3 regions of the Pandoraea sp. CB10b_02 genome follow, and region 1 is predicted to be linked to each of the others. Evidence: predicted binding sites of a transcription regulator. Region 1 holds the regulator's gene; each other region holds the start of a gene.
What was found. The regulator sigma-54, encoded in region 1, starts transcription at its own class of promoters, with help from an activator protein. The targets are predictions, from matches to a motif close to TGGCANGNAANCTGCTTT.
Positions count from the first base shown of each region.

Region 2: a site for sigma-54 is predicted at 2,272-2,289, ahead of nirB (nitrite reductase large subunit NirB). Genes of this name have one in related genera too.
Region 3: a site for sigma-54 is predicted at 3,858-3,875, ahead of CDN36_RS03760 (acetyl-CoA acetyltransferase). Genes of this name have one in related genera too.

Region 1 covers NZ_NJGW02000004.1:111,454-121,527, reverse strand. The annotation lists gene CDN36_RS05645 (tetratricopeptide repeat protein) at 1-1,283, opposite strand, end outside; gene mutM (bifunctional DNA-formamidopyrimidine glycosylase/DNA-(apurinic or apyrimidinic site) lyase) at 1,510-2,340, shown strand; gene mutY (A/G-specific adenine glycosylase) at 2,432-3,589, shown strand; gene rapZ (RNase adapter RapZ) at 3,636-4,505, opposite strand; gene CDN36_RS05625 (PsiF family protein) at 4,874-5,200, opposite strand; gene hprK (HPr(Ser) kinase/phosphatase) at 5,333-6,298, opposite strand; gene ptsN (PTS IIA-like nitrogen regulatory protein PtsN) at 6,355-6,810, opposite strand; gene hpf (ribosome hibernation-promoting factor, HPF/YfiA family) at 7,037-7,390, opposite strand; gene CDN36_RS05605 (RNA polymerase factor sigma-54) at 7,533-9,020, opposite strand; gene lptB (LPS export ABC transporter ATP-binding protein) at 9,115-9,885, opposite strand; gene lptA (lipopolysaccharide transport periplasmic protein LptA) at 9,908-10,074, opposite strand, start outside.
Region 2 covers NZ_NJGW02000003.1:11,510-21,583, forward strand. The annotation lists gene nirB (nitrite reductase large subunit NirB) at 1-2,101, opposite strand, end outside; gene CDN36_RS03610 (acyl-CoA dehydrogenase family protein) at 2,486-3,655, opposite strand; gene CDN36_RS03615 (MarR family winged helix-turn-helix transcriptional regulator) at 4,065-4,538, shown strand; gene CDN36_RS03620 (FUSC family protein) at 4,542-6,542, shown strand; gene CDN36_RS03625 (DUF1656 domain-containing protein) at 6,539-6,748, shown strand; gene CDN36_RS03630 (efflux RND transporter periplasmic adaptor subunit) at 6,745-7,725, shown strand; gene CDN36_RS03635 (efflux transporter outer membrane subunit) at 7,743-9,233, shown strand; gene CDN36_RS03640 (DUF4148 domain-containing protein) at 9,523-9,789, opposite strand.
Region 3 covers NZ_NJGW02000003.1:45,870-55,943, forward strand. The annotation lists gene CDN36_RS03745 (PPC domain-containing DNA-binding protein) at 1-408, opposite strand, end outside; gene CDN36_RS03750 (PPC domain-containing DNA-binding protein) at 405-725, opposite strand; gene CDN36_RS03755 (acyl-CoA synthetase) at 938-2,515, opposite strand; gene CDN36_RS03760 (acetyl-CoA acetyltransferase) at 2,654-3,820, opposite strand; gene CDN36_RS03765 (TRAP transporter substrate-binding protein) at 4,478-5,497, shown strand; gene CDN36_RS03770 (TRAP transporter large permease) at 5,513-7,375, shown strand; gene CDN36_RS03775 (SDR family NAD(P)-dependent oxidoreductase) at 7,476-8,231, shown strand; gene CDN36_RS03780 (LysR family transcriptional regulator) at 8,275-9,219, opposite strand; gene CDN36_RS03785 (sigma-54-dependent Fis family transcriptional regulator) at 9,400-10,074, shown strand, end outside.

The sequences.
Region 1 (10,074 bases):
GATTCGGCGCGCTTGAGCGCCAGTTGCTCGCGCGGATCGCTCGACTTGATGCCGTGCAGCAGCGCACGGCCTTCCTCGACCTTGCCCTGGTCGGCGAGCAGTTGCGCGCGGCCGATCTGCGCGGGCAGATAGGCGTTGCTGTCCTCGCGGATCTTCGAGAGCCACTTGTCCGCCGCCGGATAGTCCTTGCGGTCCTGCGCGATCTGCGCGAGATAGACGTAAGCCTGTGCGCCGTCCGTGTTCTGCTGCTCGGCCTCCGAGGCGTACTTCTGCAGATACTGTTCGGCCTTCTCCGGATGCTTCGCGTGCAGGCTCAGCAGCGCAAGCGCCATGAGCGTCGACAACTCGTGCGGATAGCGCTTCTCGAGCGTTTCGAACTGCTTTTGCGCGACATCGAGCTGGTTGTCGGCCAGCAGCAGCTTCGCGTAGGCGAAGCGGGCTTCCTTGGCGCCGGGGTTGCGATCGAGGAACGTCTTGAGTCCCGCGATGGCGTGGGCGCGCTCGGACGGCCCCATCTGGCCGTACACCAACGCCGCGGCTTCATAATCGGGCTTGATCCTGAGCGCGTTCTCCAGCGACGCGCGTGCGCCGGCCGTATCGCCGGCATCGAGCTGCGAACGCGCAATGGCCAGTTGTGCTTCCGGGCGCTGCATGTCGTTGGCCAGCATGCGCTTGAGCGAATCGACGCCGGTGGCTCGCTCGGGACTGCGCGCGATCATCTGCTGCAATTCCAGAATGGCCTGACCGCGACGCGCTTCGGGCACCTTGTTCAGTTCGTCGACGAGCAGCGGCTCGGCTTCGCCGAGATGGCCCGTGCCGACCTGCAGGCTCGCGAGCAGCTGGGACGCCGGGCGCCAAGTCGGATCGAGCTGGTGCCACAGGCGCGCGGCGATCAGCGCGTCGCCGAGCTGGCGCGCACCGAGCGCGATCTCGACCGCCCGGCGCGCCATGCGCGGATCCTTGGTGCGATTGGCCAGCGCGATGTAGGTGTTGTAAGCCGGAGCGAGGTTGCCGCGTTGCAGGCTGAGTTCGGCGGCCATCACTTCGAAGACGATCTCGCTCGAAAGCGCCACGTTCGGCAGCTTTTCCTTCGGGACGGCGGCCCCGGGCGGGACGTCCTCGGCGTCGGTATCGGTATTTGCCGCCGCCGCACGGCTCGCGGCGCCCGGCGCGGATGCCTTGCCGGGGGCCGCGGGCGAGGCCGGTGCGTTCTGCGCGAGCAGCGCGCGCGCGCCGTCCTGGGCCGCTTGCGCGAAGGCATTGGACGATGGCAGGAGCGCCATGACTGCGCTGGCGCAGGTCACGCCGAGCGCCGTGGCGCCGGCCCACGCCCCGCGTGCCAGTGCGCCGCGCAGGCGCAAGGCCATGGGTGCCACGGTTACCGCAGTCTCGGAAGCGGCGGGGATGGACGGGATTCGGGTCTTCGGCATAGGGATCCACGGCAGGTTTCGAGCGATTGTAGCGCGCCCGATACAATAGAGTCTAAATCCTCAGCAAACGTTCGCAGGCATGCCTGAACTCCCCGAAGTCGAAGTCACCCGCCGCGGTATTGCGCCGCACGTGGCGGGCACGCGCGTCGCGCGTATCGACGTGCGCAACGCCGCATTGCGCTGGCCCGTGCCCGACGGTCTCGACACGCTGCTGCGCGGCGAGACGCTCATTGGCGTCGAGCGTCGCGGCAAATACCTGCTGCTCGAATATGCGCCGGGCTGGTTGCTGGTGCACCTGGGCATGACCGGCACGCTGCGCGTGATGCCCGAGCCGCAGGCCTTGCCCGCGGCCGGGGTGCACGATCACATCGATCTCGTGTTCGAGCGATGCGCACTTCGCTATCGCGACCCGCGCCGCTTCGGCGCCATGCTGTTCCACCCCCGCTCGGCCGGCGACGTTCTCTCGCACCCGCTGCTCGCGAGCCTCGGCGTCGAGCCGCTGTCGGACGCGTTCGACGGCAATTGGCTCCATGCCGGCACGCGCGGGCGCACCGTCGCCATCAAGCAGGCGCTGCTCGCTGGCACGATCGTGGTCGGCGTGGGCAATATCTACGCCTCCGAGAGCCTGTTTCGCGCCGGCATCCATCCGCGGCTCGCTGCGGGCAAGCTGTCCCGCCCGCGTGCCGAGAAGCTCGCGCAGGCAATCAAGGTAGTGCTTGCCGCGGCAATCGAGAAAGGGGGCAGCACGCTGCGCGATTTTGTCGGCAGCGACGGTCGCAGCGGCTATTTCCAGCAGGAGTATTTCGTCTACGACCGCACCGGACAGCCATGCCGCGTGTGCGGCACGCCGATTCGCCAGATCGTGCAGCAGCAGCGTTCCACGTTCTTTTGCCCGCATTGCCAGAAATGACGCACGCGCGGCGGCCCGCGAAGACGCCAGCCCGCGAAGACGCCCGCAGCCGCGCTGTACAGTCGTACTCGACGCCTCCCCGGACATCCCCATGAACGCCTCTACCCCCGATTTCGCTGCCGGTTCGCTGGCCGACACCTTTGCCGAGCGGCTGATCGCATGGCAGGCCGAGCACGGCCGTCACGATCTGCCCTGGCAGAACACACGCGACGCGTACCGCATCTGGCTGTCCGAAATCATGTTGCAGCAGACGCAGGTCGCCACGGTGATCCCGTATTACGGCCGCTTTCTCGAGCGCTTTCCCGACGTCGCCGCGCTCGCCAGCGCGCCGCAGGACGATGTCATGGCGCTCTGGAGCGGCCTGGGGTACTACTCGCGTGCCCGCAACCTGCATCGCTGCGCCCAGGTGGTCGTGGCCGAGCACGGCGGGCGCTTCCCGTCGGATCCGGACACGCTCGCCACGTTGCCCGGCATCGGCCGTTCGACGGCCGCCGCGATCGCGGCATTCGCTTACGACGCGCACGCCGCGATTCTCGACGGCAACGTCAAACGGGTACTCGCGCGCGTGTTCGGCATCGAGGGGTTTCCTGGCACGCCGAAGATCGAGCGGGAGATGTGGGCGCTGGCCGAATCGCTGCTGCCCGATCACGATCTGCCGGCCTACACCCAAGGGATGATGGACCTCGGCGCCACGCTGTGCGGGCGCGGCAAGCCGCGCTGCGGCGAATGCCCGTTTGACAGCGATTGCGTGGCGCATGCGACGGGGCGCGAGCGCTCGTTGCCCACGACCAAGCCGAAGAAGGCGCAGCCGGAGCGCCATGTCGATGTGCTGGTGATTCGCGCGGGCGGGCGAGTGCTGTTCGAGCGGCGCCCGGACAGCGGCATCTGGGGCGGCCTGTGGAGTCTGCCGGAGCTCACGCCGCCGACCGACGCGCCAGCGCCCGACGACGCCTCACTGCGCGAGCGCCTGTGCGCGCACGCCGCGGCGCTCGGGGCGCAGCAGGGGGCGGTGCAGTCGCTCGCGCCGCTGCATGGGCTCACGCACGTCTTCACGCATTTCCGGCTGCACTTGCGTCCGTGGCTGGTAACGCTCTCGCCGTCTGCCCCCGGGCGGCAGCCGCCGGCGAGCGGCGCACGCCTGGCCTGGCTGGATGCGGCCGGTATCGCCGCCGCCGGTCTGCCGTCACCCATCCGAAAGATCGCCGACGCCTTGTCGCCGAGCGACGGTCAGTTGCTGCTGCCGGCCTGAAGCTCGCGCGCCCGACGTCCGCTGGCAGCGAGCGCGGTCGCGCCGCTCAGGCGGCCTCGAGCGGTGCGAGCTCGCGATGGCGCACGAGCACGCTCGCTTCCTGGCGAAAGCGCGCGCCGAGCGTCTCGGCGATGAAAACGGAGCGGTGCTGCCCGCCCGTGCAGCCGATGGCCACCGTCAGATAGCTGCGGTTGTCGCGCATGAAGCTCGGTAGCCACTTTTGCAGATACGCGCCGATGTCGTCGATCATTTCGGCGACCTCGGGAATGGCCGACAGGAAGTCGATGACCGGCTGATCGCGGCCGGTGAGCGGCCGCAACTGCGTGTCGTAGTAGGGATTGGGCAGCGAGCGCACGTCGAAGACGAGATCGGCGTCGAGCGGCACCCCGTGCTTGAAGCCGAACGATTCAAACATCAGCGTAAGCCCGGTGTGATCGTGCTGCACGAACTCGCGGATCCAACGGCGCAGCGCACTCGCGCGCAGATTGCTGGTGTCGATCTGGTGACCGAGTTCGGTCACGCTGTTGAGCATTTCGCGCTCTTTCTCGATCGCTTCGACGAGCGAGCCGTTGGCCGAGAGCGTGTTGTCGCCCACCGAGAGCGGATGGCGGCGGCGTGTCTCGGAGAAGCGCTGCACCAGGGTTTGCGTGTTGGCGTTGAGGAACAGCACGCGCACATCGTGGCCGAAGCGGCGCAGACCGCCGATGATCGGCGGCAGATCGGCAAGCGAGCCGCCGCTGCGCGCGTCGATGGCGACGGCAAGCCGCGTGTAATTCTGCGTTTCGAGATATTCGGCAAGCTCAGGCAGAAATCGCGACGGCAGGTTGTCGACGCAGTAATACCCGGCGTCCTCGAGGACATTCAGGGCGAGCGACTTGCCGGAGCCCGATACACCGGTAATGAGTACGATCTTCATGACATTTCCCGAATACAACCATCATGGTAAGCGATTGTGTCTCACGGGTGTCGAGCGGCGGGCTGTCCGGGCGTTGCGCTCTCCTCGGCAATGCTCGGCAATTCACGGCAAAGGTACGCAATTCCAGGAGTTTCCGGCCGCTCCGGCCCGTTTAGGCCCGTTTAGGCCCTTTCCAGCCTCGCCGCCATTCCAGCCATTTCCAGCCCTTTTCAGCCCTTTTCAGCCGTTTTCAGCCGTTTTCGTCCGTTTTCGAACCTTCCGGCCCTTCCGGCCACTTCCCCGCGACCACGGGGTGATTCCGACTGCGCTTCGCAAACGAAAACGGCGCCCGGAAGGGGCGCCGTTCGGCGTAGATTGGCGTCGATGCCTCAGGCGGCCGGCTTGTTCGACAGACAGGACTTCATGAACGCCTTGCGGTCGTCGCCCTTCTTGTCGCCCGCTTGCGCGTTGCAGGTCTTCATCTTCTCCTGCTGCGTTTGCTTGGCGGACGCGGCCGGCTTGTTCGACAGGCATTGCTTCATGAACGCCTTGCGATCGTCGCCCTTCTTGTCGCCGGCCTGCGCGTTGCACGCGGTCATCTTGTTTTGCTGTGCGTTGGCCTTCGGGGCTGCCTCGGGCGCGGCGGCGCTTTGGGCGAACACGGGCGACGCGAGCAGCGGGGATACCAGGAGCAGTGCAGCGAATGCTTTCTTCATGATCGTCTCTCCATTAAGGTCGACACGCACGGGGAAGAACCGCGTGGCGATTACAACATGAAAGAAAACGCGCCGCAATCGCGCTGCGTTGACAGAAAACCGCATGCAATGCGGTAAACCCGGAGACGCGGCTCAGAGCAGTTTGCCCTGCATCCCGTCGGGATCCTGCATGGCCTGGCGCTGGCGCTCCATGAAGTCCTTGAGCGTGTCGATGCCGCGCAGTTGCAGGATCGTGTTGCGCACGGCGGCCTCCACCAGCACGGCGAGGTTTCGCCCGGCGGCCACTTGCAGGATCACCTTGTTGATGGGCAAGCCGAGGACATCCACCGTCTGCGCTTCGAGCGGCAGGCGCTGGAATTCGCCGTCAGGGCGGCGCACCAGTTGCACGATCAGCTTGAGCTTCATTTTCCGGCGCACGGCCGTCTCGCCGAAGATGGTCTTGATGTCGAGCAGGCCCAGCCCGCGCACTTCCAGCAGGTTTTGCAGCAGTGGGGGGCAGCGCCCTTCCACGAAATCGGGGCCCAGCCGCACGAAATCGACCGCATCGTCGGCGACCAGGCCGTGGCCGCGGCTGATCAATTCCAGACCGAGTTCGCTCTTGCCCAGCCCGGAGTCGCCGGTGAGGAGCACGCCCATGCCCAAAATGTCGATAAAAACGCCGTGCATCGTGCATCGCGGGGCGAACACGCGCGAAATGTACAGCCGCAGGCTGTCGATAACCGATGCGGTGGAGAGCGGGGTGGTGAACAGCGGTGTGGACGACCGGGTGCAGCGCAGCACCAGATCGGGCGGCGCCTCCAGTCCGTCGGCGACGACCAGGAACGGCGGCTCCAGGGCGATGACCTCGCCCATGTGGCGCTTGCGGTTCTCATCGCTCAGGCGCTGGTAATAGCGCAGTTCCGCCTCGCCGAGCACCTGAATGCGGTTCGGGTGGATGAGGTTCAGGTGACCCACGAGGTCGGCGCTGGAGGTGGCGGTGGCCACGCTCTCGGGCGTGAACCCGCGCTCCCAGCCCTCGTGGCCGGTGAGCCACGACAGACGCAGCGTCGCGGCGTTGTCATCGAAAATGCTTTGCGCGTTGATGCCGGTCAGTTCCACCGCGTCGCCTCGTTCGGTTGAGTATGGGAGCTACGGGACTCGAAGTTGGCGGCGGCTCAGGGCTGCCAGTTCGCCAGGGCCGTGTGAACGTCGTCGGCGCTGGGCGCGTTGCTCAATGTCTCGCGCATCAAGCGATCGGAGAGCAACTGCGCGATTTCGGACAGAATCTCGAGATGCTGCTGCGTGGCCTGTTCCGGCACGAGCAGGAAAAACAGCAGGGAGACGGGCTGGCCGTCGGGCGCCTCGAACGGAATCGGGTCGTCCAGACGCACGAAAGCCGCCATCGGATGCTTGAGTCCCTTAATGCGGCCATGCGGGATCGCCACGCCTTCGCCGAGCCCGGTCGAACCCAGGCGCTCGCGCGCGAACAGGTCGTCGGTGACGAGCGCGCGCGACAGTCCGGCGTTGTTCTCGAACAGGAGCCCGGCTTGCTCGAAGACACGCTTCTTGCTGGTGACGGACAGTCCAAGCAGGATATTGGACGCAGGTAAGAGTTTGACTAAACGGTTCATCTTGTAATGCGGGCGAACGCGTAGTCGCCCTCCAACCCCCGATTGACCTCGCATTATAGACCACCCGTAGGCGCGTCAGCCGAGACGCGTCGCCCCATACAAAAGGGGCCGTTCAACGGCCCCGCGGTGGGTGATGCCAGACTTATGACAGACGTAGATTCGCTCGTGTGGTTCCGTGCGGGCTTGCGTCAGTGACAGTCGATGCGACTACCTCGCCGGAAAGGAATTATTGGAGCGGTTCCGCCTCGGGCGGCTGTTGATGCTTGAGGGCTTCGCGACCATGATTCTGCACCTTGTCCTTGTACTGCATTACCTTGCGGTCGAGCATGTCGATCAGCTTGTCGATGGCGGCATACATATTTTCGTCACACTTTTCGACGAAAATTTCCTTGCCCTTGAGATACACGGTGACGCTGGCGATCTGGCGTCCGGCCTTCTCCTTGGTCTTATCGACAGAGAGGATCACCTCGGCGCCGATGAGCTGGTCGAAGTGCCGCAACACGCGTTCAAGCTTGTTGACGACGAATTCGCGCAGGGACGGCGTGAGCTCGAGATGGTGTCCACTGATCTTCAGATTCATAGCTGCTCTCCTTGCTGAAATGCCGAAGTGCAGGCCGCGTCATGAGCGGCGCTGGCTAGCGGGAGTGCGAGCCATTGACGTGACGCAATGTCGCACTGCGGCGTGATGCCCCAGCGAGCCAACATGGCGCACCAGGACTGTCCTACAAAGATTTGCGCAAGTTCACTGCGGGGATTCGCATGGCCTCGCGGTACTTCGCGACGGTGCGCCGCGCAACCACGAATCCTTGCTCTGCCAGCAGCTCCGCGATACGACTGTCGGAAAGGGGGCTTTGGGGGTCTTCTGCTCCTATCAGTTGCTTGATGAGGGCGCGGATGGCTGTCGACGACGCAGCCCCTCCGGCTTCGGTGGCCACATGCGACCCGAAGAAGTACTTGAGCTCGAAGGTTCCAAATGGAGTGAGCATGTACTTACTCGTAGTCACGCGTGAAATCGTGGATTCATGTAAACCCAGCGTATCAGCAATCTCACGTAAAACCAAGGGCCGCATGCCGATTTCGCCATGCGTGAAGAAGTTCTTTTGACGCTCGACAATGGCCTGCGCCACACGCAGGATCGTGTCGAACCGCTGCTGGATGTTCTTGATCAGCCAGCGCGCCTCCTGGAGCTGCTGCTGGAGATTGCCGGTGCCCGGGTCGTTGCGGTTGTTGCGCAGGATGCGCGCGTACATCTCGTTGATGCGCAGGCGCGGCATGACTTCCGGGTTGAGCTCGGCGCTCCAGCCGCTGCCCTGCCTGCGCACCAGTACGTCCGGCACGACGTAATCGGCGGGCGGCGAGCCGTAGGCGGCGCCCGGGAACGGGTCGAGCGAGCGGATCAGCTGGTGCGCGGCGCGCAGTGCGTCTTCGCTCACGCCGAGCAGGCGGCGCAGCCGCGTGTAATCGCGTGCCGCGAGCAATTCCAGGTGATCGCAGACGATGCGCAGCGAAAGCGTGCGAACGCCGCTCGCGGGCAGCCGCTGCAGTTGCAGACGCAGGCATTCGGCCGGATTGCGGGCGCCCACGCCCGCCGGATCGAAGCTCTGCAGCAGCGCGAGGGCGGCGTTGATCTCCTCGGTCTCGAGCGCCAGCTCTTCGGGCATTTCCGCCTGAATTTCGTCGAGCGTGGTGCCGAGATAGCCGTCTTCGTCGAGCGATTCGATAAGGAATTCGACCAGCGCGCGATCGCGCGGGCTGGCCTTGGTCACGCGCAACTGGGCGAGCAGGTGCTCGCGAAGGTTGGGATGATCGACGTGCAGCTGGGGGCGAGCGTTGTCGTCGTCGTCCGAAGCGCTGCCCGTCCGGGCGAAATCGTTCAGGCTCCAGTCGCTGCCGTTATCGCTCGCCCCGTCCTCGAAGCGGGTTTCGCCGTCGAGTTCGCGGGCGTCGTCGTGGCCGTTGGCGGTGTCGGGGCCGTCGTTGCTGCTGCTCGCCGACGTGCTCCGTTCGTTGCGCAGCGACCCGTCCGTGCCCACGCGCACCGAGCCGGCGAGCCAGTCGTCTTCTCGCTCGAGCATCGGGTTCTGGGTAAGGGCGTGCTCGACTTCCTGCTGGAGTTCGAGCGTCGACAGTTGCAACAACCGAATCGATTGCTGCAACTGCGGCGTGAGGGTCAGGTGCTGCGAGGTGCGAAGTTGAAGAGTCGGTTTCATAGCGTGTCTCGCCTTCATTGTAGAGGCTTTGTCACGCCAACGGAACCGGCCCGGCGCCCTATCGGGGGCAGGGTTTACATGCGAAAAATTTCCTTTACATCCGGAAATTCTCGCCCAGATAGACGCGCCGCACGCTTTCGTCGGCCACGATCTGGTCGGGGGTGCCGGCAGCCAGCACGGAGCCTTCGCTGATGATGTAGGCGTGATCGCAGATGCCAAGCGTCTCGCGCACGTTGTGGTCGGTAATCAGGACACCGATGCCACGGTCTTTCAGAAAGCGCACAATGCGCTGGATTTCCAGCACGGCAATCGGATCGACGCCGGCGAAGGGTTCGTCGAGCAGGATGAACCGGGGCTGCGTGGCCAGCGCACGCGCGATTTCCACGCGACGGCGCTCGCCGCCCGAGAGCGACATTGCCGGGTTCTCGCGCAGATGGCTCACCTGCAGTTCGTCGAGCAGCGCCTCGATGCGGCGCTCGATCTCGTCGCGCTTGAGCGGCTTGCCGGCGGCATCGACCTGCAGTTCGAGCACGGCGCGGATGTTGTCCTCGACCGTGAGCTTGCGAAATACCGACGCTTCCTGCGGCAGGTACGACACGCCCATGCGGGCGCGCTCGTGGATCGGCAGTTCGCTGATGAGATTGCCGTCGAGCTGGATTTCGCCGTCGTCGGCGGGCACCAGCCCCACGATCATGTAGAACGAGGTGGTCTTGCCCGCACCGTTCGGCCCGAGCAAGCCGACGACCTCGCCGCTCTTCACGTCGAGCGAGACGTCCTTGACGACGGTACGCGCGCCGTACTGTTTCTTGAGCGAGCGCACGACGAGCGCGCTCGGCTTGCCCGACGGGCCGGCGCCCGGATTGATGCTGGAGGCGTTGCTGGCAGGATTACTCACGCGGATTCCCGATGCTTTTGGAGGGGGACAGCGGCGGCAGGTCGCCCTTGGGCGCCGCGGCGGGCTTGCTCGCCCCGCCCGGCTGCGCCTGGTTGGCCCCGGTGGCGTTGCGCGGCGCGAGCGTGGCGCGCACGCGGCCCTTCGGATTGTTGGCGTTGA
Region 2 (10,074 bases), on a different contig from region 1:
CCGAGTCCACGGCAATCACGCCCACGTCCTTGATGCCGGCTTCAGCACAGTTGCGCGGGCACCCCGACACGGCGAGCTTCACCTTGTGCGGCGACCACATGTTCGCGAGCATCGTCTCCAGGTCGATCCCCATCTGCGTGCTGTTTTGCGTGCCGAAGCGGCAGAACTCGCTGCCCACGCACGTCTTCACCGTGCGGATCGACTTGCCGTAGGCGTGTCCCGAGGGCATGCCCAGATCGCGCCACACGTTGACGAGGTCTTCCTTCTTCACGCCGAGCAAATCGATGCGCTGGCCGCCGGTGACCTTGACCATGGGAATCCGGTATTTGTCGGCCACGTCGGCAATGCGGCGCAGCTCGCTCGGGTTCGTCACGCCGCCCTTCATCTGCGGCACGACGGAGAACGTGTTGTCCTTCTGGATGTTGGCGTGCACGCGCTCGTTGACAAAGCGGCTCTGCGGATCGTCCACCGCCTCCTTCGGCCAGGTGCTGAGCATGTAGTAATTGAGCGCCGGGCGACAGGTTGCGCAGCCGTTGGGGGTGCGCCACTCGAGAAAGTCGAAGGCGGCGCGGTGCGTGGTCAGGTGATGCTCGCGAACGGCGCGACGCACCTCGGCATGCGAGAGATCGGTACAGCCGCACACCGCCTTTTCCTTGGGTGCGGCGTCGTAGGTCGAGCCGAGCGTGCTCATCAGAATCTGCTCGCACAGCCCCGCGCACGAGCCGCACGAGCTCGCGGCCTTGGTGTGCTTCTTCACCTCGTCGAGCGTGAACAGGCCCTTCTCGGTGATCGCCTTGACGATGGTGCCCTTGCACACGCCGTTGCAGCCGCACACCTCGTCGCTGTCGGCCATCGCCGCCGCGCGGTTCTGCCCTTGCGTGCCGACGTCGCCCACGCTGGATTCGCCGAACATGATGCGCTCGCGCAGCTCGCCCAGTGCGCGCCCTTCGCGCAGCAGCTTGAAGTACCACGCGCCGTCGGCCGTATCGCCGTAAAGGCAAGCCCCGACGAGCTTGTCGTCGCGTATCACCAGCTTCTTGTAGACGCCGCCGGCCGGGTCGGACAGTACGATTTCCTCGGTGCCCTCGCCGCCCTGGAAGTCGCCGGCGGAGAACAGGTCGATGCCCGTGACCTTGAGCTTGGTCGAGAGCACCGAGCCGCGATAGCTGCCAATGCCCATGAGCGCAAGATGGTTCGCGCAGACCTTCGCCTGTTCGAAGAGCGGGGCGACCAGACCGTACGCCACGCCGCGGTGGCTCACGCACTCACCTACCGCGTAGATGCGCGGATCGTAGGTCTGCAACGTGTCGGAGACGACGATGCCGCGCGAGCAATGGAGGCCCGCCGCTTCGGCGAGCGCGGTGTTCGGGCGGATGCCCGCGGCCATCACGACGAGCTCGGCCGCGATCTCGTCGCCGTTGCTAAAACGCACGCCGCTCACGCGCCCGTGGCCGTCGTCGAGAATGGCCGAGGTCTGATGCGAGAGGCGGAACGCCAGACCGCGCGCCTCGAGCGACTGCTGCAGGAGCTTGCCGGCCGTGCTGTCGAGCTGACGCTCGAGCAGCGTGTCGGCCAGGTGCACGACGGTCACGTCCATGCCGCGCAGCTTGAGACCGTTGGCCGCCTCCAGCCCCAGCAGGCCGCCGCCGATCACCACCGCGTGGCGCTTCACGCGCGCCGTCTCGATCATGATCTCGGTGTCGCGAATGTCGCGGTAGCTGATCACGCCCTCGAGGTCGTTGCCCGGCACCGGCAAGATGAACGGGCTCGAGCCGGTGGCGATCAGCAGCCGATCGTATGGCGCTTCGGTGCCGTCGGCGCAGCGCACGACGCGGCGGGGCCGGTCGATCTGCGTGACTTCCTTGCCCAGATGCAGCGTGATGCCCTTGCTCTCGTACCACTCGAGCGGGTTGAGCACGATGTCGGCGAACGACTGCTCCCCGGCAAGCACCGGCGAGAGCAGGATGCGGTTGTAGTTCGGATGCGGCTCGGCACCGAATACGGTGATGTCGTACTGATCCGGCGCGATCTCCAGCAATTCCTCTAGCGTGCGGATGCCGGCCATGCCATTGCCGATAACGACCAGACGAGGTTTGCGCATGCTCTCTTCTCCCATTGCAATGCCTGCTGCGCCCGAAAAACAAAACGGCGTCCGTCCGCGCCGAAGCACGGAGGGACGCCGTTGTCCTGTGGCGACGTCGCAGACCATTGCGCCCCAACGTCGCCTTCGAATTCGTTGCCGGCGACGCCTTTGCCGCTGGCCTTTACGCTAACGCAACAAGCGTGCCAGGCCGGGGGAAATATCGGGAAAAGCGCGACAGGACAAGGCTGGAGCGGCGCATCCCCCATAGGGAGAATCTGAAATTGCTCGGAAATTTTCCGCACCGCAGCAGTGCAAGATGTTCTGCATGCCGCAGCGGGCGCACCACGATGAAGCGCCCGGCGGGGCGCGAATGCGCCCCCGATGGGCGTCGCGGGCGCCGCCTCAGTCGTCCTGCATGAGCGCGCGGCCGATGATCAATTGCTGGATTTGCGTGGTGCCTTCATACAGCCGCAGCAGACGCACGTCGCGGTAGAACCGCTCGACCTTGTACTCGTTGATGTAGCCCGCGCCGCCGTGGATCTGCACACCGCGGTCCGCCACGCGCCCGACCATCTCGGTGCAAAACAGCTTCGCGCAGGAGGCGCGCATGCTCACGTCGGTGTCGCGCCTGCCGGCGGGACGCGCGTCGTAGCGCTGCGCACAGTCCTGCACCATCGACCAGCCGGCGTAGAGCTCGGCCTGGCTGTCGGCGAGCATCGCCTGCACGAGCTGGAAGTCGCCGATGCGCTGGCCGAACTGCTTGCGCTCGCGCGCGTAGGCGACCGACTCGTCGAGAATGCGCTGCGCCATGCCGCAAGCCAGTGCAGCCACGTGCAGGCGCCCACGGTCGAGCACTTTCATGGCCGTCTTGAAGCCCTTGCCCGCTTCGCCGCCGATGATGTTCGCAGCCGGCACGCGCGCGCCGTCAAGAATGACATCGCAGGTCCTGGTGCCGCGCTGGCCCATCTTCTTGTCCGGTTTGCCCAGCGACAGACCGGGCGTGTCGGCCGGGACGATGAACGCCGAGATGCCGCCCGCGCCTTCGCCGCCGGTGCGCGCCATCAGCGTGAACGCCCCCGCGCGCGGAGCGTTGGTGATGAAGCGTTTCACGCCGTCGATGACATAGGCGTCGCCGTCGAGCACGGCCCGTGTCTTGAGCGCCGCGGGGTCCGAGCCGGCATCCGGCTCGGTGAGCGCGAACGACATGATGAGCTCGCCGCTCGCCACGCGGGGCAGCAGCTCGCGCTTCTGAGCTTCGGTGCCGTCCATCAGAATGCCCTGCGAGCCGATGCCGACGTTCGTGCCGAACACGGAGCGAAACGCGAGCGAGGTCTGCCCGAACTCGAACGCAACGCGCGCCTCCTGCGCCATCGACAGCCCGATGCCGCCATAGGCTTCCGGAATCGACAGGCCGAAGAGCCCCATCGCCTTCATCTCGTCGACGATGGCCGGCGGCACTTCGTCCTGCTCCTCGACGTCGTTCTCGGCCGGCACCAGCCGCTCGCGGATGAAGCGCTGCACGGCCGCGAGCAACAGGTCGAACGATTCGCTATCCAGTCCCTTCGATGTCATCTCTGTATTCCTTGAACTTCCGAGGCGAGGCGCCAGGCGCATTCGTTCGCGCCCCCGACTGCGGCGTCTCGCGCAATTTGAATTTCTGTATCTTACCCGCGGGTGTACCGGGCAGCGAGTCACGCACCTCGGCGCACCTCGGCGCACCTCGGCGCACCTCAGCGCACTTCGGCCAACACTACCGCGCCCCGCGACGCCCCGTGACCGGTCGCGCCGAGCCCGGCCATGTCACCCCTTTCAAAAATAAAACGGGCGAAGACCGCCGCAAACGTGCATCCGAAAGCGCTTTGCGCGACCGTTTTTCGGCCCAAAACCCCAATCACGACAAGGACTTATCGGAACCTCGCCGTCTCGTGCAACACGGCATTAACTAGCATGCTAATTATTAGTTAACATATAATCTTTCTCCATGACCTCCCTGGAATCCCTCCGCTTCGCCTTCACCAGTCATCTGCTGCTCGCGGGCAAACAGTGGCGCCAGCTCTCGCAGGGCGCCATCGGTGAATACGGCATTTCGGCGGCGAGCGCTGGCCCGCTGCTGTTCATCCGCCGGCTCGGCCAGGGCGTGCGTCAGGTCGAGCTCGCCGAATACGTCGGCCTGGAAGGGGCGTCGCTGGTGCGGCTGCTCGATCAGTTGTGCGCCGCCGGCCTCGTGCGGCGCGAAGTGGACGCCAGCGACCGGCGCGCCAACGCCCTGCGGCTGACCGAGGCCGGCGAGGCGCTCGCCGAAAAGCTCGAAAGCGAACTCAGCCAGTTGCGCGCGAAAGTCTTCGCGAGCGTCTCGCGCGAGGATTTCGAAGCGGTGCTGCGTGTGTTCGAAGCTCTCTCCAGCGCGGCCGGTCCGGATGCGACCCTCCTCGCGATGGAGCCTCCCAAGAAGTAGACCGTGCTCAACTGGCCTTCCTCCCGCGACTGGATCTTCTCGATCAAGGCGTTCGCCGCTTCCATGCTGGCGCTCTACATCGCGCTCGCGCTCGGCCTGCCGCGCCCGTACTGGGCCATGGCTACGGTCTACATCGTGTCGCACCCGCTCACCGGGGCGACACGCTCCAAGGCGCTGTACCGTGTGCTCGGCACGCTGCTCGGCGCCGCCGCTTCCATCGCCTTCGTCCCGGCGCTGGTCAACACGCCGGAACTGCTGATGGCAGCCGTGGGGCTGTGGACCGGCACGCTGCTCTATATCTCGCTGCTGCATCGCTCGCCGCGCAGCTATGTATTCCTGCTCGCCTCGTACACCCTGCCGCTCATCGCCCTGCCCGCCGTGAACACGCCGGACGTCATCTTCGACATCGCCATCGCGCGCGCCGAGGAGATCATTCTCGGCATCGTCTGTGCGAGCGTGGTCGGTGCGGTCGTCCTGCCCACGAGCGTGGCCAAGGTACTGCACGACCGTTCGGCGCGCTGGCTCGCCGACGCCGCGCGCTGGACGGCCGACATGCTCTCGGCCGACCCCGACGGCAAGGCGACGCGCCACATGAGCCGGCACCGCATGGCCGCCGACATCCTGGCGCTCGACCAGTTGATCAGCCAGCTTTCGTATGACGCCGACACGTCCGCACGGGTGAGCGACGCACAGGAGCTGCGCGGCCGCATGACGATGATGATGCCCGTGCTCTCCACGGTGGCGTCGCTCGTACAGACGCTGCGCCAGCATCCGCAAGGGGTGCCCGGCGCACTCGAGGCGAAGATGGCCGACGTGGTCGCATGGCTGCGCCGCGGCGCCCCCTCGCCCGCACCGGCGCACCTGCTCAGCCCGCCGCAGGCCGCCGGCGAAGCGTCCGACTGGTACGGCGCGCTGGTCGCCGCGACCGAGGACCGCCTGCGCTCGCTCGTGCAGCTCTGGCAAGACTGCGCGACGCTGCAGCGGCGCTTCGGCCAGCCCGACGACGCTCCCGAATGGTCGCCCGCGTTTGCCCACTGGGAGCTCGGCGGCGCGCGTCACTATGATCATGGCCTGCTGCTGTTCTCGACGCTCTCCGCCGCGCTGTGTACGTTCCTGATGGGCATGGCGTGGATCTACACCGGGTGGAACGACGGTGCGGCCGGCGTGTCGCTCGGCGCCGTGGCGTGCTGCTTTTTCGCGGCGATGGACGAACCGGCGCCCTTCATCCGTTCGTTCTTCTGGGCGACGGCCGTGTGTGTCGTGTTCGCCGCCGTGTACGTCTTCTTCATCCTGACGAACGCCCACGACTTCGGCCTGCTCGTCGCGCTCTTCGCCGTTCCGTATCTGTTGCTCGGCACGCTCATCGTGCAGCCGCGCTTCACGATGGTGGCCATGCTCGTGGCCGTCAACACGGCGAGCTTCGTCGGCATTCAAGGCGGCTACAACGCCGACTTCAGCGCGTTCCTCAACAGCAATCTTGCCGGGCTGGCCGGCGTGCTGTTCGCGCTGCTGTGGACCCTGCAGACGCGCCCCTTCGGCACGCGCGTGGCGATGCGCCGCCTCATTCATGCGAGCTGGCGCGACATCGCCAGGAACGCGCGCGGGCGCTCGGTTGCCGAGCACGGGCGCCTGCGCTCGCGCCTGCTCGACCGACTCGGCCAACTCGTGCCGCGCCTGGCCGCGAGCGAGAGCGAGACGTCGAGCGACGGCTTCACCGAAGTGCGCGTCGAACTCTCCGCGCTCGCCTTGCAACGCGAGCTGCCGCATCTGAATCCCTCGCAGCGCAGCGCCATCGAGGCGGTGCTCAACGACGTGGCGCGCTTCTACCAGGCGCGTCTCGACGAAGCGGTGAGCCGCCCTGACGCCACGCTGCAAGACAAACTGCTGGGCGCGGTGCGCTCTCTGGTGGCTCACGGCGATCAGGCGTCGCGCAGTGCGCGCGCATCGCTCATGGACATCCACGTCGCACTGTTCCCGGCCACACAACCCCGGAGTGCTCAATGAGCGCAGAGATCGATATCTATGGCGTGTTCGTGCCGATGCTGCTGGCGCTGATGGTCGTTGCCTTCGTGGTGACCGGCGTGCTGCGCTTCGCGCTCGCGCGCCTGGGCTTCTACAAGCTCGTCTGGCACCGTTCGCTATTCAACCTCGCTGTGTACATCATCGCGCTGGGCGGCATCGTCGCCATCGCGCGGGCCTGCCAACCATGAAACTGAAACTTCGCTCCATCGGCTCCGTCGTCCTGACGCTCGCGGTATCGTGCGTCGCGATTTTCGTGCTCCTGCACCTGTGGGATTACTACACCGTCGCCCCGTGGACGCGTGACGGTCGCATTCGCGCCGACATCGTGCAGATCGCGTCCGACGTCTCCGGCCTCGTCACCGACGTCGAGGTCAAGGACAATCAGCCGGTGCATCGCGGCGACCTGCTCTTCGTCATCGATCGCGATCGCTACGCGCTTGCGCTGCAGCAGGCCGAAGCCAATGCCGCCGCCCTGCGCGCCACGCTTGCACAGGCCCGTCGCGAGAACGCCCGCAATCGTCAACTGACGGAAGTCGTCGCCAGAGAAGTGGTGGAAGCCGGCCAGGCCAAGGTCGAGTCCGGCGAAGCCGCCGTGGCGCAAGCCGAGGCCGCCGTGCGGCTGGCGAAACTCAATCTCGAACGCACGCGTGTGCTCGCGCCGGCCGACGGCTATCTGAACGACCGCGTGCCGCGCGTGGGCGACTATGTCAGCACCGGCCGCCCGGTGCTCTCGATGGTCGATGCGAACTCGCTGCACGTGGAAGGCTATTTCGAAGAGACGAAGATGCGCGGCATTCACATCGGCGACAAGGTCGAAGTGCGCCTGATGGGCGAGCGCGACGTGCTGCACGGCCACGTGCAGAGCATCGTCGCCGGCATCGAGGATCGCGACCGCACGAGCGGCGCGTCGATGCTGCCCAACGTCAACCCGACCTTCAACTGGGTTCGCCTCGCGCAGCGCATTCCGGTGCGCATCGCGCTCGACGACGTGCCCAAGGACATGCGGCTTGTGGCCGGGCGCACGGCCACGGTAACCGTCATCGAAGGCCGACACGAGAAGACCGCGGATGCCGGCCGGGCGGCGCACGCCGCGCCCGCCGCCCAGGTCGCCCACGTCGCCCTCCTCGCGCGCCGGACCGGCGCCCAGTCCGGAGCACGGCAGTGAAAGCGCGACTGTTCCTGATGAGCGCCGTGGCCAGCGCCGCGGCGCTGGTCGCCGGGTGCACGACCGTCGGCCCGGACTACCATCTGCCCGAGGCGTCCATCATGCGTTCGCCCGAGGCGAACGGGCCGCTCGTCGACGGTTCCCAACGCGCGGTCTCCGCCGCCGCCGTGCCCGACGACTGGTGGCAAAGCTATGACGACCCGCAGCTCGATGCGCTCGTGAAGCAGGCGCTCGCTGCCAACATGAACGTGCGCGTGGCGCTGGCCAATGTGCGGCGCGCCATCGCGACATATCACGAGGTCGAGTCGGAGAACCTGCCGCAGGGCGGCGTGGAAGCCAATGCCGCGCGCGCGCAGCTCTCCGGCGAGAGTTTCCTGAAGGAAGAGAAGCTGCCGGTGATCAATCTGGCCGCCGCCGCATTGTCGGTCTCGTACCAGATCGACTTCTTCGGCAAGCTCGCGCGCGCGGACGAAGCCGCGCTGGCGGCCGCCGAAGCGAGCCAGGCTGCGCTCGACGTGGCCCGCGTGAGTGTGGCGGCCGAGACCGTGCGGGCATACGTGCAAAGCTGCGCCGCCAATCACGAATACGACATCGCCAACGAGCAGCTCAGGCTTCAGGAAAAGAGCGTGGCCATTACGCGCAAGCTCGTCGACGCGGGCCGCGATCAGCCGACCGATCTGCTGCGCGCGCAGGCGCAGGCCGACACGCTGCGCGCCGCCCTGCCGCGCTTTCAGGCGCAGCACGAAGCCGCGGCCTATCGGCTCGCGGTAATGCTGGGCAAGGTGCCCGGCACGCTCGACGCGAGCGCCACGCAATGCCGCCGGATCCCGCAACTGCGCCAGCCGCTTCCCGTCGGTGATGGCACTGCGCTGCTCAAGCGCCGCCCCGACATACGCCAGGCCGAGCGCGAACTCGCCGCGGCAACGGCGAAGATTGGCGTGGCGACGGCCGACCTGTACCCGTCGATTCGCATCGGCGCCTCGGTCGGTGCGAGCGGCGTGCTGGAGCACTTCGGTCAGGCTCGCACGGAACAATGGAGCGTGGGGCCGATGATCACCTGGTCGCTGCCGACCAACGGCGTGCGCGCTCACATCAAAGGCATGGAAGCCGGGGCCGACGCCGCGCTCGCGCATTTCGACGGCGTGGTGCTCAAGGCGCTCCAGGAGACGCAAACGTCACTGTCCGCCTATACGCGAGCGCTGGAGCGCGACGCCGCGCTGCGCGATGCGCGCGACAAGTCGCGCGCCGCGGCACAACAGAACCAAAAGCTGTATCGCGCAGGCCGGGCGCCGTATCTGACGAGTCTCGACGCCGAACGCACGCACGCGAGCGCGGAAGCCGCGCTGGCCGCCTCGCAGACACAGGTCGCGATGGATCAGATCAATCTCTTCCTCGCGCTGGGCGGCGGCTGGCAATCGGGCGCCGCGAGCGACAAGGCGTCGTTCGTCCCAACGGGCGCCGCGCAGCATGCGCCGCCCGAGGCCGGAAGGTCCGATAGGGCCCGATAGAGCCCGATAGAGCCAATAGGGCCGGTGGAGCCGCTCAAACCGCGGCTCGCTGAAATTGGAAGACGGGGTCCGCGGCGGCGCGAGTCGTGAAGGCGCCGCGCCTGCGGAAACACACAAGCCCCGTCGGGACGCGATCCTCGGGCGGGGCTGTGGTAAGTGACGCGCGACAGGCGTCGGTAAAGCGGGACTCGGTGGTGTAGGCGGCTCCGTCAGCAGATCGGGCGAGCCGTCGGGAAGTCGGGTGCTGTGGGTGCTGCGTCGATAGCCCTGAGGCCATCGTCGCGGCGACTCAGTTGGCGCTCGGCGCCTGCGGCGCTGCGCCGCGCTGCATTGCTTCGATTTCGGCCGTGCGCTTTTGCAATTGCACCGATTGCTCGAAGGTATACGGGAAGTTGAACTCCGTCACCGGCGAGAGGCCGAGCTCACGCGCCGCTTGCAGCTCGGCGCGCACATGCTCGCGGCTCACGCCGCTCGTTTGCGAATCAGCCGCGAATGCCGAGCCGGCAGCCATCGTCAGGCCGACGAGCGCAACGGCGCTCAACAGGTTCTTTTTCATGGAAAACTCCTTTTGTCGTTTATGTGTCGCCAGAAGGCGCCGAAACCGGCAGATTTCGATTTCGCGCCCTGAGTAAATTATAGTTTTCCCTTAGTTTTGAACCAGACCGAATGCGGCAACACACTGTTTCGGAAAGTCGTGAAATCGGCCGGAGATCGCGCCCACGCAGCGTCGGAATATGGGGGCGAATGGCCCTGAATGGCCCTGAATGGCCCGGAAGGGCTCGGAACGGCGGAAACAGCAGAAACGGCAGGGGCAAGCGCGGCGGGCGCGCCCGCGCTTATG
Region 3 (10,074 bases), on a different contig from region 1:
TTCCTGCAGCGTCACCTCGATGGTGATGAACGCGAGATTGCCGCCGCGCACGAAACGCCCTGCGAACATGCGTCCGTCGGTATCGGCGACCATGCCGTGGAGCATCGGCAATTCGCGCGAGGCGTCGGCCCGCGCGTCGACCTCGCCGAACACGTTGAGGATCTCCACGCCCGGGCCGGTGACGATCTGCTCGCGCCAGCCGTCGCCTGCGCGAAACGTGAGCCGCGCGTCGATCAGGCTGCCGACCGCGCCACGCACGATGGCCCGCGCAATGCCGTGCTCGGTGCACAACGCTTCGATGCTCTCGGTGAGGTCCTGATTTGGCTTGAGACGGGCCACCACCAGTCGGCCCAGCGTGCCATTTTCGATGGCGACGGGAATGTCGGCTACGTCGGCTGCTGCGCTCATGACAGATCTCCGGCAACGGGATGGAGCAGATGGAAGCGTGTCTCCTCGTCCTCGGCGGTCACATAGCCGCCATGCTCGAACAGGCACAGGCGGATGACCACGGGCTCGTCGCCGGCCCATGTGTGATCGAGGATGAGGTGCCCGCCATGCAGTTCGCCGCCAGGATCGGAAAATCCCGCATGGCAATGCATCAACGTGGCACCGTCGGCCGTCCGGCCTACAGTGATCGCGCCGCCGATCAGATCCACTTCCCGGGTTTCGTCGACCGGCGCCCCATAGCCGAAGGGGCGCTCCTTGTCCGCGGTGTTCTCGATCATGTGATACCGCAGACCTCGCGCGGTGCCCGCGCAAAAACGGCCGACGCCGCCGCCATGCGCATAGCGGGATAACGCCGCGCGTAACGACTCGCCGAGATTCGCACCAGACCGGATCGTCACGCGCAGTTCGTGCTGCCCGCTCAACACGCAGTCTTCCACACGGGGTAACGTGGGGGCGCCTGCATGTCGATAGATCCGTGAAAGCGCAGGTTTCATAGTCGATAGTCTCCTTGCTCTTCGAGCATCGTCTTGATTTGCTTTTTCACGATCTTGCCGTAGCCCGACTTGGGCATGGCATTCCAGAAGACGAAGCGACGCGGCCACTTGTAGCGGGCAATACGCGCTTCGAGATGTCCGAGCAGTTCATCGGCCTGAGCGGCCATGCCTTCCCGGGGTACCACCACTGCGAGCCCGCTCTCGCCCCACTTGGGGTCGGGCACGCCCAGCACCGCGCACTCGGAGACCGCCGGGTGCGTGAGCAGCGCTTCCTCGATCTCGCGCGGATAGACGTTCGAGCCGCCCGAGATGTACATGTCCGACGCACGGCCCGTGATGTACAAAAAGCCCTGCTCGTCCACGTGTCCCAGATCGCCGGTATGGAACCAGTCGTCCTTGAACGCCTTGGCGTTTGCCTCCGGATTGTTGTGATACCCCATGAACACCGCCGGCCCGCGCACGCAGATCTCGCCGGAGGCGAACGGCGGCTGACGCTGTCCCGACTCGTCCAGAATCGCCACCTCCATGCCGGTGCGCGGCATGCCGCAGGTGCCTACGCGCGCATCGGGCGCGTCGTCGTCCTCGCTGTGCAGCCACGGCGGCAGCACGGTGATGTTGCCCGTTACCTCGCCCAGGCCGTAGTACTGCACGAGCACGCGGCCCAGCTTCTGGAGCGCGTACTTCTGATCGGCGCGATACATCGGCGCGCCGGCATAGATCACGAAGCGCAGCGAACTGTGGTCATGGCGATCCACGGCAGGATCCTCGACCAGCATCTTGACGATGGTCGGCACCGTAAACATGTTGTCCACACGGTGGCGCTCGATCGCCTGCCAGACCTGCTCCGGGTCCATCTTCTCGCCGGGCAGCAGCACGCTCGCCGCGCCGCGCGCGGTGTTGACGATCGCGTGAATGCCCGCGCCGTGCGAGAGCGGTGCCACGACCATCGAACGGCTGCGATAGGTGATGCCGGGCATCAGGTCGGCCAGATGGTTCGTCACGACGAAGGCCATTTGCCCGTGCGAGAGCACGCCGGCCTTCGGGTGCCCGGTCGTGCCCGACGTGTAGAAGAACCACAACGGGTCTTCGTACTCGACTTCCGCCTCGTAGGCCGGTGCGCCGTGATGCTCGGTTACCAGCGTCTCGTAGTGCAGCTCGCCGGCGCGCGGCGCGCCCAGCGCGATCACATGGCGCAGCGCGGGCGAGGCGGCGCGCACGGCGTCCACGTGGCCCTCGAAGCCCGCGTCGTAGATCATGGCGCACGCCCCGCTCGACTGACCGAGGTACGCCGCCTCGGGCGCCGTGATGCGAAAGTTCGTCGGCACCCAGACCGCGCCCAGCCGGAATGCGATCCACGCGCTCTCGAAGATCTGCAGGTTGTTGCGCGAGTGCACCAGCAGCTTGTCGCCCTTGCCCACGCCCAGCTCGCGCAGCGCGTCGACGACCGCGTTCACGCGTGCGTCGATTTCGCCCCAGGTGTGTACCTTCTCGCCGATGATCACACCGGGCTCGTCGGGATGCCGCCTTGCAACGTCGGCCAGCAGACGGCCGAGATTCATCACCTTCTTGAGCATTTCGCTCGTCTCCTAATTCTTATTGCTCAGTCTTGCTGCCTGTCCTGCGCCCGGTGCGTCCGCCGTGCGGCGCGCGCACGGGCATTTGCAGGACGTTCTCGAAACGCCGCCGGGACGCCCGGCTCGCGTTGTCGCGAATCAGCGCGCTTCGAGAATGCTCACGTAGTTCGCCACGGCGGCGCCGCCCATGTTGAACACGCCAGCGAGCCGTGCGCCCGGGATCTGCATCTCGCCGGCCGTGCCGGTCAGCTGCATCGCGGCCATCACGTGCATGGACACGCCCGTCGCCCCGACCGGGTGGCCCTTCGCCTTCAGGCCGCCCGAGGGGTTGACCGGCAGGAGCCCGTCTTTCTCGGTAATGCCCTCGGCAATCACGTTCGCCCCCTGTCCGGGCTTGGCAAGCCCCATGGCTTCGTACTCGATGAGTTCGGCGATGGTGAAGCAGTCGTGCGTCTCGACGAGCGAGAGGTCCTTTAGCGACACGCCCGCCACGCCCAGCGCCTGACGCCAGGCATGCTGGCCGCCTTCGAACGCGAGAGGGTCCCGGCGCGAGAGCGGCAGGTAGTCGTTGACCTGCACCGCGGCGCGAAAGCCGACGGCCTTGGGCATCGAGCGCGCCACGTCGGCCTTCGAGATCACGAGCGCGGCGGCGCCGTCGGAAACCATCGAGCAGTCGGTGCGCTTGAGCGGGCCGGCCACGTATGGGTTCTTGTCGGAGACGTTGCGGCAGAAGTCGTAGCCGAAGTCGCGGCGCATGTGCGCATACGGATTGACCGAGCCGTTGCGATGGTTCTTCGCGGCGATGCGCGCGAGCGCGTCGGACTGATCGCCGTAGCGATCGAAGTACGCCTGCGCGATGGTGCCGAACACGCCGGCGAAGCCGCCCGGAATGCCGGCCTCCTCGCGCGCGTAGGAGCATTTGAGCAGGACTTCGCCGACCTGTGGCGTGGCCAGTTCGGTCATCTTCTCGAAGCCGATGACGAGCACATGCGTGGCCTTGCCCGCTTCGATGGACTGCAGGCCGCCATGCACTGCGGCCGAGCCCGTGGCGCACGCGTTCTCATAGCGCGTGGCGGGCTTGAAACGCAGGCCGGGAATGCGATTGAAGACGAGCGACGACGGGAAGTCCTGATACAGGAAACCGCCGTTGAAAGTGCCGACGTGAACGGAATCGATCTGCTCGGGCGCGAGGCCCGCGTCGTCGAGGGCGGCCTGTGCGACATCGGCCAGCAGAACCTCGGCGTCGACGTTATCGAGTTTGCCGAACTGGGAGTGGGCCCAGCCGGTAAGGCATGCAGCAACCATGAAGTGTCTCCGGGAAGTGGGGTCATCCGGACTCCGGTGAGCAATTTCGATGCCAGACATGCGTGCGGCATGGCAACGACGCGCGGGTAGTGGTCATCGACTGCGAATTGCGCCGCCACGGCGACCTCGCGCGCGGGTGGCGCGCGTGCAATTGACGTAAGCGTAAAGCCGGTTTCCCGACACCATCAAGTGAATTCGGATGCGCACGTGGTGAGAGGAATTTGCTGTGCCGCAACACGGCAGGAACGAGACACCTGCGTGCGACACCTGTCGCACGGGTGTCGCGCCCGGGCGGCGACACCTGTCGCAGCATGCCGCGCCGGTGCGACAGGTGTCGCATGGCCGGCCCCCGCCGGCCGGCCGCCGGCCGTTTCGGTGGACGAAGCGCTTTTCGCCTCGCATCGCCCTACATACCCGTGCGGCGCGCGGTCGGCGCGGACCGAGGGGCGTCGGCCCCGGGATTTCACTAATGCTTAACAACGTAAGGGTTTTCCCGTCCAGCCTGCGATCTGGCATTCGATTTGCGTAAGATAGCCAAGCCACTTGCGAGTCGCCCAGCGCGCGAATGCCGAGTTGGCCGAAACGTTGCAAGGCAACACGCGCAATCGCTTTGCGCTTCAGACGCAGCCACAACACCTATAACAGGAGACATGCAGTATGAGCACTATGGATCGTCGCCACTTCATCAAAGTCGTGGCCGCCACTTCGGCTGCCGCCGCCACGGGGTTGTATCAGACGCAGGCCCGCGCCGCCGAATTCACCCTGAAGTTCGCCAACAACCTGCCGATTAGCCATCCGATGAACATCCGCGCCAAGGAAATGGCGCAGAAGATCGCGGAGCAGTCCAAAGGCCGTATCGACTTCCAGATCTACCCGAACAATCAGCTCGGCTCCGATAGCGACATGCTCAGCCAGATTCGCTCGGGCGCCATCGACTACTTCACGCTCTCGCCGCTGATTCTCGGCACGCTCGTGCCGGCGGCGCAGATCTCCGGCGTGGGCTTCGCGTTCAAGGACTACAGCCAGGTGTGGGCGGCCATGGACGGCGACCTCGGCGCGCACGTGCGCGGCCAGATTGCCAAGACGTCGGTGTTCGCGTTCGACAAGATCTGGGAGAACGGCTACCGCCAGATCACCACGAGCAGCCGTCCGATCAATTCACCGGCCGACCTCAAAGGCCTGAAGATCCGCGTGCCGACGAGCCCGCTGTGGACCTCGATGTTCCGCGCGTTCGACTCCTCGCCCACGTCGATCAACTTCGCCGAAGTCTATTCGGCCCTGCAGACGCACATCGTCGAAGCGCAGGAAAACCCGCTCGCGCTGCTCACCACGGCCAAGCTTTACGAAGTGCAGAAGTACGTGTCGATGACGAATCACATGTGGGACGGCTTCTGGTTCCTCGCCAACAAGCAGAAATGGGACAAGCTGCCCAAGGACCTGCAGGCGATCGTGACCGCCAACGTGAACGCGGCCGCCGTGGCTCAGCGCGAAGACGTGCGCAAGCTCAACGACGGCGTGATGGCCGAACTCAAGCAGAAGGGGCTCGTGTTCAACGCACCGAACAACGAGCAGTTCCGCGAGAAGCTTCGCTCGGCCGGCTTCTATGCCGAATGGCACAAGAAGTTCGGCGACGAGGCATGGGCCATGTTGGAAAAGTACACCGGGAAGCTCGCGTAAATGGAAACGTTGACGATGACGGCCGAGCCGACGCACGCGCTCGCCCGCCTCTTCTGCCACGTCAACCGCGCGGTGATGAAAGTCACCGAGGCGGCTGCCGTGCTGCTGGTGGTGGCGGAGACTCTCATCCTGCTCGCGGGCGTGGTCTCGCGTTACGGGTTCGACAATCCGCTCACCTGGTCCGACGAGCTCGCCCAGATTCTGTTCATCTGGCTGTCGATGCTCGGCGCCGTGCTCGCCCTGGATCGCGGTGAGCACATGCGCCTGTCCGCCATCGTCAACAAACTCCCCGTGGCGTGGCGCGACTGGTTCCAGACGATGGCCGCGCTCACCGTGTGCGTGTTCGTCGCGCTGATCATCATGCCCGCCTACACGCATGCCATCGAGCAGATGGACATCACCACGCCCGCGCTGGAAATCCCGGACGGGCTGCGCGCCGCCGCCCTGCCGGTGGGCGCGGCGCTCATGCTCATCGCCGCGATCTCGCGCATGGCGCGCTGCTCGACGATGCGCCAGTTCGGCCTGGGGGTGCTCTTCGTGGCCGCGCTCGGCGCTGCGCTGTGGCTCGGCCGTCCGGCGCTCATCGCCATGGGCAACTACAACCTGCTGATCTTCTTCGTGCTGATCGTGGGCGGGTGCGTGGCCGGCGGCATTCCGATCGCGTTCGCCTTCGGCACCGCGACGCTCGCTTATCTGGCGCTCGTCACGGACGCCCCGCTGCAAATCGTCGTGAGCCGCATGGACGAGGGCATGTCGGGCCTGATTCTGCTGTCGGTGCCGCTGTTCGTGCTGCTCGGCGCCCTCATCGAGATGAGCGGCCTGGCGCGCAGCCTGATCGAATTCATGGCGTCGCTGCTCGGCCACGTGCGCGGCGGGCTGCAGTACGTGCTGCTTGGCGCGATGTTCCTGGTCTCGGGCATCTCGGGCTCGAAGGCGGCCGACATGGCGGCCGTCGCGCCCGCGCTCTTTCCCGAGATGCAGCGACGCGGCTCGAAGCCGGAAGACCTCGTGGCGCTGCTCTCGTCGACCGGCGCCATGACGGAGACGATTCCCCCGAGCCTCGTGCTCATCACCATCGGCGCCGTGTGCGGCGTGTCGATCACGGCGCTTTTCGTCGGCGGCCTGCTGCCGGCGGTCATCGCCACGCTGGCCATCGTCGTGGTCTGCTTCGCCCGCTCGCGCAAGGAAGCGCCGAACGCGGCGCGTCGCGCGCCGTGGAGCGTGATCGCCAAGACGTTCGTCGTGGCGCTGCCCGCTCTCGCACTGCCCGTGCTGATCCGCACGGCGGTCATCGAGGGCGCCGCCACCGCCACCGAAGTGTCGACGGTGGGCATTGCCTACACGATCGTGATCGGGCTGATCGTTCACGCGTTCCGGAAACACCTGGACTTCAAGCGCCTGTACCCGCTGCTCACCGAGACGGCCGCACTCTCGGGCGCCATTCTGCTCATCATCGGGATGGCGACGGCCATGGCCTGGGCACTCACGCAGTCGGGTTTCTCGGCCAAGCTCGTCGGCCTGATGCACGGCGTGCCGGGCGGACAGGTTGGCTTCCTGCTCATCTCGGTGGTCGTGTTCATCGTGCTGGGCAGCGTGCTCGAAGGAATTCCGGCCATCGTGCTGTTCGGCCCGCTGCTCTTTCCCGTGGCGCGCTCGATGGGCATTCACGACGTGCACTATGCGATGGTCGTGATTCTCTCGATGGGCATGGGCCTCTTCGCGCCGCCGCTCGGCGTCGGCTTCTACGCCGCCTGCGCGATCGGCAAGACCTCGCCCGACAAGGTATTCAACCGGATGTGGACCTACATGGGCGCCCTGCTCGTGGCACTGCTCGTGGTGGTCTTCATTCCCTGGATCTCGATCGGTTTTCTGAAGTAGGACAAACCGCCAACGGTTTCTCGATTCACCGACGGGCTCCGCCGCATCGCTGGCGGCGGGGCCCGTGCTGTAGATGTCAACAAATTTAGGAGTCCATAGCATGACGGAGAAAGTTGCAGTAGTGACGGGTGGTGGCATGGGCATCGGCGCGGCGATCTGCGAACGGTTGGCCAGCGATGGCATGACCGTGGTCGTGGCCGATCTCAACGAGAGCGCGGCGCAAGAGACGGTCGCCGCGCTCAGGCAAGCGGGCGGCAAGGCGTCGGCCCTGGCGATGAACGTGGGCGACGAGGCGTCGATCGCCGAGGGGTTCGCGAAGGTTGCGCAGCAGTACGGGCGTTGCGACGTGCTCGTCAACAACGCGGGCATTGCCAAGACGTTCCCCTTCCTCGAATATCCGATCGATCACTGGCACCAGGTCATGGCGGTGAATGTGACCGGCACGCTGCTGTGCGCTCAGCACGCCGCGCGGCTCATGCGCGAGCAGCGTTGGGGACGGATCATCAACATGGCCTCGGTGGCCGGCATTCTGGCCAGCGCCGGGCGCACGGCCTACGGCACGTCGAAGGCGGCCGTCATCGGCTTGACGCGGCAGATGGCCATCGAGCTCGCCCCATACGGCATTACCGCCAACGGCATCGCGCCCGGCCCCATCGATACGCCGCTCACGCAGGTGCTGCACTCGGACGTCTCGCGTCGCAACTATACGGAAACGACGCCGCTTGCCCGCTACGGGCAGCCGCGTGAGATCGCCGGCGCGGTGAGCTTCCTCGCGTCGGACGATGCGTCCTACGTGACGGGCCACATCCTGCCGGTCGACGGCGGTTTCGTGGCCGCCGGGATTCTGGAAATCTGAGAATCGGCCGGCATCGAGGCCCGGCGGGGCCTCGTGCGCGGTTTCACTCCCCGCCGGTGTCGGGCATGTCCGGCACCAGCCTCGCCCCCGGCGCGCGCTGCATCTCGCGCCATACGTTGCGCGCATTCTCCACGAAGGTCGCCACACACGGATTGTGATTGTCGCGGCTCCACAGCAGCGCCACCTCCGCGACCGGCGCGTCGCGCAGCGGTTTGAACACCGCATTGCCCGACGCGCTCGCGCTGCTCATCGACATGGGCACCATCGCCACGCCCAGCCCTTCTCCCACCAGGTTGATGATCGTCTGCTGCAGGTTCGTCTCGAGCCGGATATGCGGCGAGAAGCCCGCACGCCGGCAATGCACCACGATCAGGTCGTAGACCAGCGGCGCAATCTCGCGCGGAATGCTCACGAAAGATTCGTCGGCGAGCTGCCTGGCGTCGAGCACCCGCACTTTGGCCAGCGGGTGCGTGCGCGGCAGCACCGCCACCATCTCCTCGCGAAAGACCGTTGCCGTATCGAGCCCCGTGAGGTCCTCGGGGCGATACATGATGCCGACGTCCGTCTTGCCGGCCCGCACGGCTTCGGCGAGCAGGTTGGGCAGCGTCTCCGCGAGTTTCATGTCCACGCGCGAGTACGCCGCCGCGTAGGTGCGCGTGAGTGCGGGCAGGATGTTGTAGGCCGAGGACATCATGAAGCCGACCGTAATCGCGCCGTCTTCGCCGCGGCTGGCCGCCACCACGTTGCGCCGCGCGCGATCGACGGCGTTGAGGATTTCGACGGCGTCCTGGTAGAAGCGGGTGCCGGCGCGCGTGAGTCTCACGCTGCGGCGCGTGCGCTCGAAGAGCTGCACACCGAGCTCCGCCTCCATGAGCGCGATCTGGCGCGACAGCGGCGGCTGGGAGATGTGCAATTGCTGGGCGGCACGGCCGAAGTGGAGCGTTTCGGCGAGCACGACGAAATACTGCAAATGACGCAGTTCGATCATCTTATACCCCGAAGGTATTAATGGCGCATCTATATTGTATTGGATGTTATGACTGAGCGGACGTATCCTGCATTGGCGGTCGCTACCCGAGCAGGCCGCAACATAAAGAAACGTCAGGAATCGCCAGGCCACAAGCCACCGACGGCGCCCTTTCGTACCGATACGAGAAGGAGACAAGTCATGCCCGCTCACCTTGCTGTAGCGCCTGCCCCCGCTCGACCTGTCGGCCAAGGCCAACGCGCCACGGCCAGCGCCAACACCGCATTCGGCAACATTGCCGCCCTCGCCGAACGCCTCGCCCGTGCGCCGTCCCCCACGACGCCGGCAATGCAGGCGGCCGCCAGCCGGATGCGCCCCGACTACCTCGCCATCGACGACCTGTGCGGCACCGACGCTCGCATGCGCGAACTGCTCGCGCGCGGCAAGCGCTTCGTCGATCGCGGCCTGCCGATTCTGATCCTCGGCGAGACCGGCACAGGCAAGGAGTTTCTTGCCCGCGCCCTGCATGAATACAGCGAGCGCCGCGCCCAATCGTTCGTTGCCATCAATACGGCTTCGCTGCCGGAGCATCTCGTCGAGAGCGAGCTGTTCGGCTATCAACGCGGCGCGTTCTCCGGCGCGCTGCCCGGCGGCATGAAGGGCAGGCTGCAGCAGGCCGACGGCGGTACGCTCTTTCTCGACGAGATCGGCGACATGCCGCTCGCGCTGCAAACACGCCTGCTGCGCGTGCTCTCCGAGCGCGAAGTCACGCCGCTGGGCGCAAGCCAGCCGGTGCCCGTGGACGTCCAGCTCATCTGTGCGACGCACCAGGATCTTCCGGGCGCTGTCGCGCAGGGCGTGTTTCGGGAGGATCTG